3 regions of the Staphylococcus saprophyticus subsp. saprophyticus ATCC 15305 genome follow, and region 2 is predicted to be linked to each of the others. Evidence: predicted binding sites of a transcription regulator. Region 2 holds the regulator's gene; each other region holds the start of a gene.
The links. Region 2 encodes CtsR, which represses protease genes until heat stress. Its sites were predicted from a motif close to ATGGTCAATAAAGGTCAAACA; they were not measured.

Region 1 (3,293 bases), 310 kb from region 2:
ACTATAAACCAGACTTATATCGTACGTATACTGAATTATATAAAACACTTCCTTTTGATTTTTTATCGGAAGTCGTATATCAATGGGAAAGAATGGCTCGCCAATTTGAAACGCTTGGTACGCGTGTCGTTATTGGTCGGTTTGGAATGGTCTTGTCTAATGATGGCGGCGCACTACCAATGATGAAATTGCCTTATGACTTTTATCTTGGTGGAAAATTAGGTTCAGGAAGACAATGGTATTCTTGGATTCATATAGATGATTTAGTGAGAGCCTTGCTCCATACTATCAATACAGAAAGTGCACGAGGTGTATTTAACTTTACTGCACCGATTGTAGAACATCAAAACATGTTTGGGTATACACTTGCACGCGTTTCTCATCGCCCTCATCATACATGGGTCCCATCGTTAGCCATTAGGTTAGCTTTAGGTCAAATGTCGACTGTTGTGCTCGATACACAAAAAGTAATACCTAATAAATTACAAGCAACCCATTTCAAATTTAAATATCCTGATTTAAAAATCGCACTCGAAGATTTAGTACATTAAGTGAATAGGAAGCGAAATGAATCATGAAGACAGATCGTTTAACACATGCCTTATTATTTATCGCTGGATTGTTATTATTAATTAATGGTATCTGTGCTTTTGAACAAAATTTAACTATGCTATTTATATCATCAATATTGGTGATAAGTGGTATCTGTGTAACATTTGTAGCCATTAAATTAATTTGGCGCAACTATCGTAGACTTAAAGTTAATAACAATTCATAATGTGAGATAAATAGAAAAGCCAAGCTACTGATTATGTAGCTTGGCTTTTTTAATGAAATTAAATCTTATGATTCTGGTACCATAACTTGGTCAACAAGACCATAGTCTTTAGCTTCTTCAGCTGATAAGAAATTATCACGATCTGTATCTTGCTCAATTTTTTCAATTGATTGACCAGTACGTTCAGCTAAAATTTGGTTTAATTTAGCACGTGTTTTAAGAATATGATTAGCAGCAATTTCAATTTCAGTCGCTTGTCCTTGCGCGCCACCTAATGGTTGGTGAATCATTACTTCAGCGTTTGGTAATGCAAAACGTTTACCTTTTGCACCTGCTGCAAGTAGGAATGACCCCATTGATGCAGCCATACCGATACAAATTGTTTGTACATCTGGTTTGATGTGTTGGATTGTATCGTAAATAGCGAAACCAGCAGTTACACTACCACCTGGTGAATTGATATAAAGATAGATATCTTTTTCTGCATCTTGTGCTTGTAAGAATAATAATTGAGAAACAATAGAGTTTGCTACATTATCATCGATTTGAGAACCTAACATTATAATACGGTCTTTTAATAAACGTGAGTAAATGTCATATGCACGTTCCCCACGGTTTGTTGTTTCAATTACTGTAGGTATTAAATTCATTAATATTGCCTCCTTATTTCTAACTGATAAACTTATTTTAACCTAAAAGTCAAACATGGTCAAAAAATAACGCTCAAAAATTTTATGAAAGTTGAATTATTCTTATTGACCGTTTTCGTTAAGATTTGTACACTTATATTAATGCGTCTTTACCCCCTCGTAGTGTAATGGATAACACGTAAGATTCCGGTTCTTAAGATAGGGGTTCGATTCCCTTCGAGGGGATTAATAAGTTATTTTCTCATTTTCACCCGATATCACTAGTTGTCAAAACACTTGTGGTGTCGGTATTTTTATATTTTATAGTATCATTCGTTTTGATGCGTTTTGAATTTCGCGCCCCCATTTAGTCCCCATTATAAAATCAATTGTTTTGTAAATACTTCTCTCATTATGCACGAACTTTAATTATTAAAACCAATATATTTCTTAACTTCTGCATAGTTTTCTGTATCATAATTTACATTTCTTACTGACCATTACTGCAGCATACTCAAACATTTCAGTCATTTTATATAATGCTTCTTTTATTTCATTAGTATTTAAATGAGGATAAGTGGAAGTCAATTCACTATTTTTATTAGATCCTAAATAATTAGGCAAGTATTTAAAGCTCTTACCAAAATTAACTTGAAAATCAAATTTATAACCTTTATCCCATGCAAGCATTAAAAGTAGCATTCTTCTACATATATTCAAATGATCTATTGAATAAAGCAACTCATTTCTCCATATACCTTTCATTACATAGGTAGAAACCCAATAGTACTCATTTATACATTCATCAAACAATTTCTGATATGGCTTACTTATCCAATAACTTGCTTCACTAACACTATTGTTTTTTGGTAACAAATTATCTTTATCAAGAAGTACTTTTATTAATTTATCTTCTGCCAAATATTCAGATAATTTATTTTTCGATAATAATGTTAAGTCTATTCGATTGTAATCATCAAATAGCATTAATATTGGATAACGTTCTTCTAATTCAGATGGATATAAATCTTGCGCTTCTGGAAACTGTGTTATTATTCTATTTCCAAACTGATTTATCCATTCCAAATCAGCAATTATATCTTCTAAATTTTCAACAATGTAGACAATATCAAAATCCTGATGTATATCGGGTTGAATTTTTACATTAACCCTAGACCCATTCATACATACTGCTTTTATATTTTTATCTTGTTTAGCAATATTAAGAATTAAGTTCAACATTTCTTTTTCTGTTCTCATTAGACACCTCACTAAATGACAATACTTTTATAAGCAACTTTTTAAATTTCGAACAATACCTGCTAGTCTTTTTTGGATAACAGTAAGTGGTCATTTTTGACCGTGTACATTGGTTGCTCTTTTTTGAGAAACCTAACCTCATACTCATTTTTGAGTAATAGCACATAAACTTTTTTGTGTGTGGACTTTTTACACACCTATTTTTGAGTACATACTTTTGGTTAAACATTTTTGATTAACATCACGCATCTATCTTAAAAGATTACACCAAAATTACCAAATCTATTTAATTATCTCTCTGACATTCGCTCTGTGTTGCATCGAGTAGTGAATTAACGTATAACTATACGTTTGATTGCTGATATTCGCTTTTTAAAATACTCATATGAATATCGGTTTCATACTTCCCATTAATATAAGCTCCTTCTCTTTCTTCACCCTCAACTTTAAATCCCACATTTTCATATGATTTAATAGCTCTTTCATTATACGCAAGTACCTTCAAATATACTCTGTGAAGTTTTAATTCGGAAAAACCGAAGTTTAATATTGCATTTGAAACCTTTGTTCCAATTCCTTTATTCCAATATTTTGGATTGAATATACCAATCGCAAACTTTGCTTTA
Region 2 (3,293 bases):
TGCTCTTTTTTCATTAACAGTTCTATCATCTTCATCATCTAATAAAAATGGTGATTGTATCGCAACCATCAGTTCATTAAACTTGAAGTCTTCTAATTCAATGTATTCTAAATCAATACCCAGTTTGACCTCACTTAATCTTAGTGAAGCTTCCTCCATAGATATCAGTCTACTATATTTTAATATACCTAACGAACGATACACTCTATCTAATGTTTCAGTATAGTTATGTCGGTTTAAGCGTTCACGAATCTGCATTTCTTCATTAATAATTTGTTGAACGACTTCTGATAAACTTTCAATGATGTCTTCTTCAGTTTTTCCTAATGTAAGTTGATTTGAAATTTGATAGATATGACCATAAACATGCGAACCTTCTCCATAAATGCCCCTAATTGTAAAACCGAAACGATTGATTGTTTGTGCAATTCGATTCATTCGTTTCATAATCGTTAGGCCTGGTAAATGCAACATAACACTTGCTCGCATGCCTGTACCAATGTTTGTTGGACAAGTTGTTAAATAGCCTAAAGTTTCATCAAAACTTACATCTAATTCACTGTCTAGTTTATCGTCAATCTCTGAAGCTTTTTCGTATAATGAAGATAAAGATAAATCATTTCCCATCGCTTGAATACGCAAATGGTCTTCTTCATTTACCATAATGCTTAACGATTCATCCTCGTTCAGTAGCACTGCCGATGCAGGTTGTCTGATTAATTCTGGACTAATAAGATGTTTCGCGACAAGTTTATATTTACTTTGCTGATCCATTGCGTCTAATCGTTGGACAGCTAAATCGGGAAGCGCATCTTGTACTTCATTAATAATTCTAAAACCATCTTGTTCAGACAGAAACATGAGTGGGTGCACATGGTTTTCAAGATTTCGTGCTAAACGAATCCTTGATGACATAACGATGGGACTTTCTTCTCTATCTCTCATCCATTCACTCATATATGCACTAATATCATTTTTACTCATCATGTTTCACCTCGCTGTCCTCTTTTAATGCCTTGATTTCATCACGAACAACGGCAGCTTCTTCAAAATTTTGCTCTTCTATCAATTGATTTAGATAAGAAGATTTTTCCTCAATTTGTTTTTTTAAAGCCAATTTTCTATGTGAAGATCTCGGTGTTTTTCCAATGTGCTCAATTTGACCACCTTGTACGCGTCGTACAATATCGACTATGTCATCTTTAAATGTCGCATAGCAGTCTGCACAACCAAATTTACCAACATGTGCAATATCTTTTAATGTCATATGGCAAGTTGGACAGCGTTTCTCTTCTTTAAAAGCAATTTCATCAAAATCGATACCATGTTTAGCAGCTAGATGTTGCAAGATTTGTTTGACTACAAACGCACCTTCGATATCATCTTGGGCTTGGATTTGTTGATTTTGTGTCCAAGGATTACCTCCTTGTGCACACGTGGAACATACCCATTTTTCATTTATACCATCTTGCCCTTTCACTGCCAATTTCACTTCTGCTTCATTCAAATGACAATTTTCGCATAGCACGACGTAACACCTCGCTTTAATAATAATTTATAACATGTAACAATCTTTTAATTATATTTGCTCGAATAATATCTCTAGATAGTATATCCATCTTCAATGTTTCTCTATCTATTACAGCGTATATCATTTTTGCTTCTCGCTCATTAATATATGATTTATCTAACAAACCATCCACAATGTAATATGCCTGTTGCTGTGAAATAGATGGCCCTACTAATTGAAGTAAGTGATTAATGTAACCTGTTTCGTCTTTATTTTCAATTTTAGTGATTCGAATGTAACCACCGCCACCTCTTTTACTTTCAATTTCATAGCCATGTTCATTTGTGAAACGTGTTTTGATTACATAATTAAGCTGAGAAGGCACACAGTCAAAGCGCTGCGCAATATTGGTTCGTCGAATTTCAACAACGTCTTCATTGGTGTCTTCAAATAATTTTTTAATGTATTGTTCTATGATGTCGGACATGTTGTGCATGATTATCACCTCTTTTGACCTTCTTTGACTATATTATATGACCAACTTTGACCTTTTTCAACCAATATGTTTTAAAATTTTTAAATTAAACATGTAAGTGCTATCAATTTTATTGTATTATAGAAGTTAAGAAAATTTAAAAGGGATGAATAACTTATGCATATAATTATCGGTTTAATTGGGATAGTAGTGTTTCTTGCATTAGCGTTTCTATTTAGCTCAGATAGAAAAAACATCCGATGGCAATATATCGGACTATTGTTAGTCATACAACTTGTATTCGCATTTATTTTACTTAAAACGAAATTCGGTATCACAGTCATTGGCGGCATATCAGATGGCTTTAACTATTTATTAGCAAAAGCAGCAGAAGGTGTAAACTTTGTCTTTGGTGGTTTTGAATTTGTAGATCCAAAAAACCCTCCATTCTTCTTTAATGTATTATTACCAATCGTGTTTATTTCTGCATTAATTGGTATTTTACAATATACGAAAATCCTACCATGGATTATTAATGTACTTGGTTTAGCTATTTCTAAAATAAATGGTATGGGTCGTTTAGAATCTTACAATGCTGTTGCGGCAGCCATTTTAGGACAATCTGAAGTGTTTATTTCATTAAAGAAAGAATTAGCTCATATACCTAAACAACGCCTTTATACTTTGACGGCTTCAGCGATGTCTACAGTATCAGCTTCCATTATTGGTGCCTATTTCACCTTAATCGAGCCACGTTACGTTGTTACGGCAGTCGTATTGAACTTATTTGGCGGTTTCATTATCGCTTCTATCATTAATCCTTATAAAGTAGATGCCAAAGAGGATAAACTAATCGTTCAAGAAAGTGAAGCAGGGAAGCAATCTTTCTTCGAAATGTTAGGCGAGTATATTTTAGACGGTTTTAAAGTAGCAGTTATTGTAGGAGCAATGTTAATTGGTTACATAGCAATTATCGCGTTACTTAACGGTCTTGTCAGTGCAATATTCACTGGTATTTCTGGAGGTAGCATTACTTGGGACTTCCAAACACTTATCGGTTTCGTATTTGCACCATTTGCCTTCTTAGTTGGTGTTCCTTGGAACGATGCTGTACAAGCTGGTTCTATTATGGCGACAAAATTATTATCTAACGAGTTCGTTGCCATGCAAAGCTTAAGCCAAGTGAAAGATATGAGTGAACATGCGAAAGGTGTTATTTCAGTCTTCGTCGTTTCATTTGCGAACTTCAGTTCAATCGGTATCATCTCAGGCGCTATCAAATCATTGAACAATGAAAAAGGTGACATG
Region 3 (3,293 bases), 420 kb from region 2:
TCATTAGCAATTGAAGAGCAATTCTACATAGTTTTTCCAATCGTTTTGATAGCATTATTATTAACAATTAAGAAATACCGAAATGTAACACTTATTTTTTGGATTATTTCACTGATTTCATTACTTTTAATGGTTTGGATTTCTCAACCACATATGCAACATTCTCGTGTTTATTTTGGAACAGATACAAGGTTACAAACGATGTTGCTCGGTGTTATATTAGCCTTTATTTGGCCGCCATTTAAATTAAAGCAGAACCCTAATCCTAGTCTCAGGTTCATTATTGATAGTATAGGTGCAATAGGGATTTTAATACTCTTATTACTTTTCATTAAAGTCGATGATAATAGTGATTGGATCTATAATGGTGGTTTTTACCTTATTTCCGGTATCACTTTATTTGTTATCATTAGTGTAGTGCATCCATCGGGGTATTTCGCTAAATTAATTGGAAATCCTTTCTTTGTTTATATTGGTAAACGCTCTTATAGTTTATATTTATGGCATTTCCCAGTCATAAGCTTTTTACATTCCTATTATGTTGAAGGCCAAGTCCCATTATATGTATATGCTCTAGACATCTTATTGACTATTTTCTTTGCTGAAATATCATATAGATTCATTGAAACACCGTTTAGAAAACAAGGATTCAAGGCCTTAAGTATTAATAAATATAAAAAGTCCGCATTAATCAGAACTATACTACTAGGCGTGATACTGCTACCAACCATTTTTATTTTTGCGGGGACATTTGATCGTTTAGGAAAAGACCAAATTAATAATAAATCAACGTCATATAATACAGCAGAAATTGATAAGTATATGGTTAGACCCATACCGGTCGACCATGTTAACTTTTTAGGAGATTCAAATTTTAAAAAAGATAAAGATAATGAGGTATATACTGATTTGAGTCCACTGCTTATTGGTGATTCGGTTATGGTTGATATTGGAGAAACTTTTAAAACGCACGTTCCCAATGCAACCATTGATGGTAAAGTCGGACGTAATTTATATGAAGCTATACCATTAACAGATGAAAAATATAAATCTTACAATTATAAGTCTAAGCAAGTGATTTTAGAATTAGGAACGAATGGAGATTTTTCTGAAGCACAGCTGGACGAACTGATAGGCAAATATGGTAAAGCCAATGTGTATTTGATTAACACGCGTGTACCAAAAAGCTATGAAGGTCATGTCAACCAAGTTATGTCAGACGCAGCTAAAAAGCATCATAATGTAACATTGATTGATTGGTATCAACGTTCGAAAGGCCATAGCGAGTACTTTGCACCAGATGGTATTCATTTAGAGCCTTCAGGTGTAAAAGCATTAACAGATGAAATTTTAAAACATATTGCAACGAAATCAACTGCTAAGTAGCAAAATTAAATATGAAATTGAGTCAATTTAATAAATTTAATTAGAGTGTGATTTGCATGAAATAGACTGCTAAAACACAATAAAAGGCATAACCGCTTAATGAACAAGAGGTTATGCCTTTTAATTTATTGAGTGTCATGAATATTCATATCTAAGGGGTGTTTATATATCATGTTTAAAATGAACAAAGTCATTGTTTAGAATATAAAAATTATGGGCAAAACATAGGTATATAAGGCATTACACGCAGCTAAAATAATTTAAAATTTATAGTCATATTGGTTGATAAAAGTGAACAATAGGATTATAATAAAATTAAGGTCAAAGAAAGTCAAAGTCAAACTTACTTTGTTCTTGATCAAAGACTAAATGGTGAGGTGAATCATTTTGGATATTAATCAAATGACCTATGCAGTTCAAGGTGCTTTGCAAAAAGCAATAGAGCTAGCAAAAGATAACGAAAATCAAAATATCGAAATAGAAGCAATATTAAAAGCAGCACTTGAAGAAAGTGAAAGTTTATTTAAAAGTGTATTGGAAAGAGCAAACATAGAGACCGAACTTTTAAATAAGGCTTACGATGAAAAATTGAAAAATTATCCTTCAGTACAAGGGGATAACGTACAATATGGTCAATATATTAGCCAGAAAGCAAATGAATTAATAAATAAAGCTGAAACGTATATGAATACTTATGAAGATGAGTATATTTCTATGGAACATATCATTTTAGCTGCAATGGACATAGATGATACAACAATTAAATTTGTCGATAATAAAAAAGAAGTTATTGTAGAAATCATTAAAAAAATTAGAGGAGGAAATCATGTGACGTCACAAAACCCAGAAGCAAATTATGAAGCTTTAGAAAAATATGGTAGAGATTTAGTTGAAGAAGTCCGTCAAGGTAATATGGATCCTGTCATTGGACGTGATGAAGAAATAAGAAATACTGTGAGAATCTTAAGTAGAAAGACTAAGAATAATCCAGTATTAATCGGTGAACCAGGTGTAGGTAAAACAGCAATTGTTGAAGGCCTTGCACAACGTATTGTGCGTAAAGACGTGCCTGAATCACTTTTAGATAAAACAATATTTGAATTAGATTTAAGTGCGCTTGTTGCAGGTGCAAAATATCGTGGTGAATTCGAAGAACGTTTAAAAGCAGTACTTAAAGAAGTGAAAGACTCAGACGGTAGAATTATATTATTTATAGATGAAATTCACATACTTGTTGGTGCAGGTAAAACAGAAGGCGCGATGGATGCAGGTAATATGCTAAAACCAATGCTTGCACGTGGCGAATTACACTGTATCGGTGCAACAACACTCAATGAATATAGAGAATATATTGAAAAAGACTCTGCATTAGAGCGTCGTTTCCAAAAAGTAAATGTGTCTGAGCCAGATGTAGAAGATACAATTTCCATTTTACGTGGACTGAAAGAACGTTATGAAGTTTATCATGGTGTACGTATTCAAGATAAAGCATTAGTAGCTGCGGCAGAACTATCAGATCGTTATATTACTGATCGCTTCTTACCGGATAAAGCGATTGATCTTGTGGACCAAGCGTGTGCAACGATTCGTACTGAAATGGGTTCAAATCCAACAGAGTTAGACCAAGTTAATCGTCGCGTCATGCAATTAGAAATTGAAGAAAGCGCATTGAAAAACGAATCAGATAACGCGAGTAAACAACGCTTACAAGAATTACAACAAGAATTGTCTAATGAAAAAGAAAAACAAAACGCAATTCAATCACGCGTAGAAGAAGAAAAAGGCAAAATTGCAAAACTACAAGAAAAACGTACTGAATTAGACGAAAGTAGAAAAGCCTTAGAAGATGCAGAAAACAATTATAATTTGGAAAAAGCGGCAGAATTACAACATGGTAAAATTCCTGA

Region 1: clpP (ATP-dependent Clp endopeptidase proteolytic subunit ClpP) is a predicted target of CtsR. The motif match lies at 1,474-1,494, and genes of this name have one in related genera.
Region 3: clpB (ATP-dependent chaperone ClpB) is a predicted target of CtsR. The motif match lies at 1,704-1,724, and genes of this name have one in related genera.

What each region holds. Positions count from the first base shown of each region.
Region 1 covers NC_007350.1:1,987,627-1,990,919, forward strand. Annotated here, with positions in the region: gene SSP_RS09620 (TIGR01777 family oxidoreductase) at 1-551, shown strand, start outside; gene SSP_RS09625 (hypothetical protein) at 575-778, shown strand; gene clpP (ATP-dependent Clp endopeptidase proteolytic subunit ClpP) at 844-1,428, opposite strand; tRNA gene SSP_RS09635 (tRNA-Arg) at 1,582-1,653, shown strand; gene SSP_RS09640 (aminoglycoside 6-adenylyltransferase) at 1,882-2,667, opposite strand; gene SSP_RS13205 (GNAT family N-acetyltransferase) at 3,011-3,293, opposite strand, start outside.
Region 2 covers NC_007350.1:2,294,593-2,297,885, forward strand. Annotated here, with positions in the region: gene SSP_RS11155 (protein arginine kinase) at 1-984, opposite strand, end outside; gene SSP_RS11160 (UvrB/UvrC motif-containing protein) at 977-1,528, opposite strand; gene SSP_RS11165 (CtsR family transcriptional regulator) at 1,545-2,006, opposite strand; gene SSP_RS11170 (NupC/NupG family nucleoside CNT transporter) at 2,163-3,293, shown strand, end outside.
Region 3 covers NC_007350.1:1,875,452-1,878,744, reverse strand. Annotated here, with positions in the region: gene SSP_RS09050 (acyltransferase family protein) at 1-1,386, shown strand, start outside; gene clpB (ATP-dependent chaperone ClpB) at 1,774-3,293, shown strand, end outside.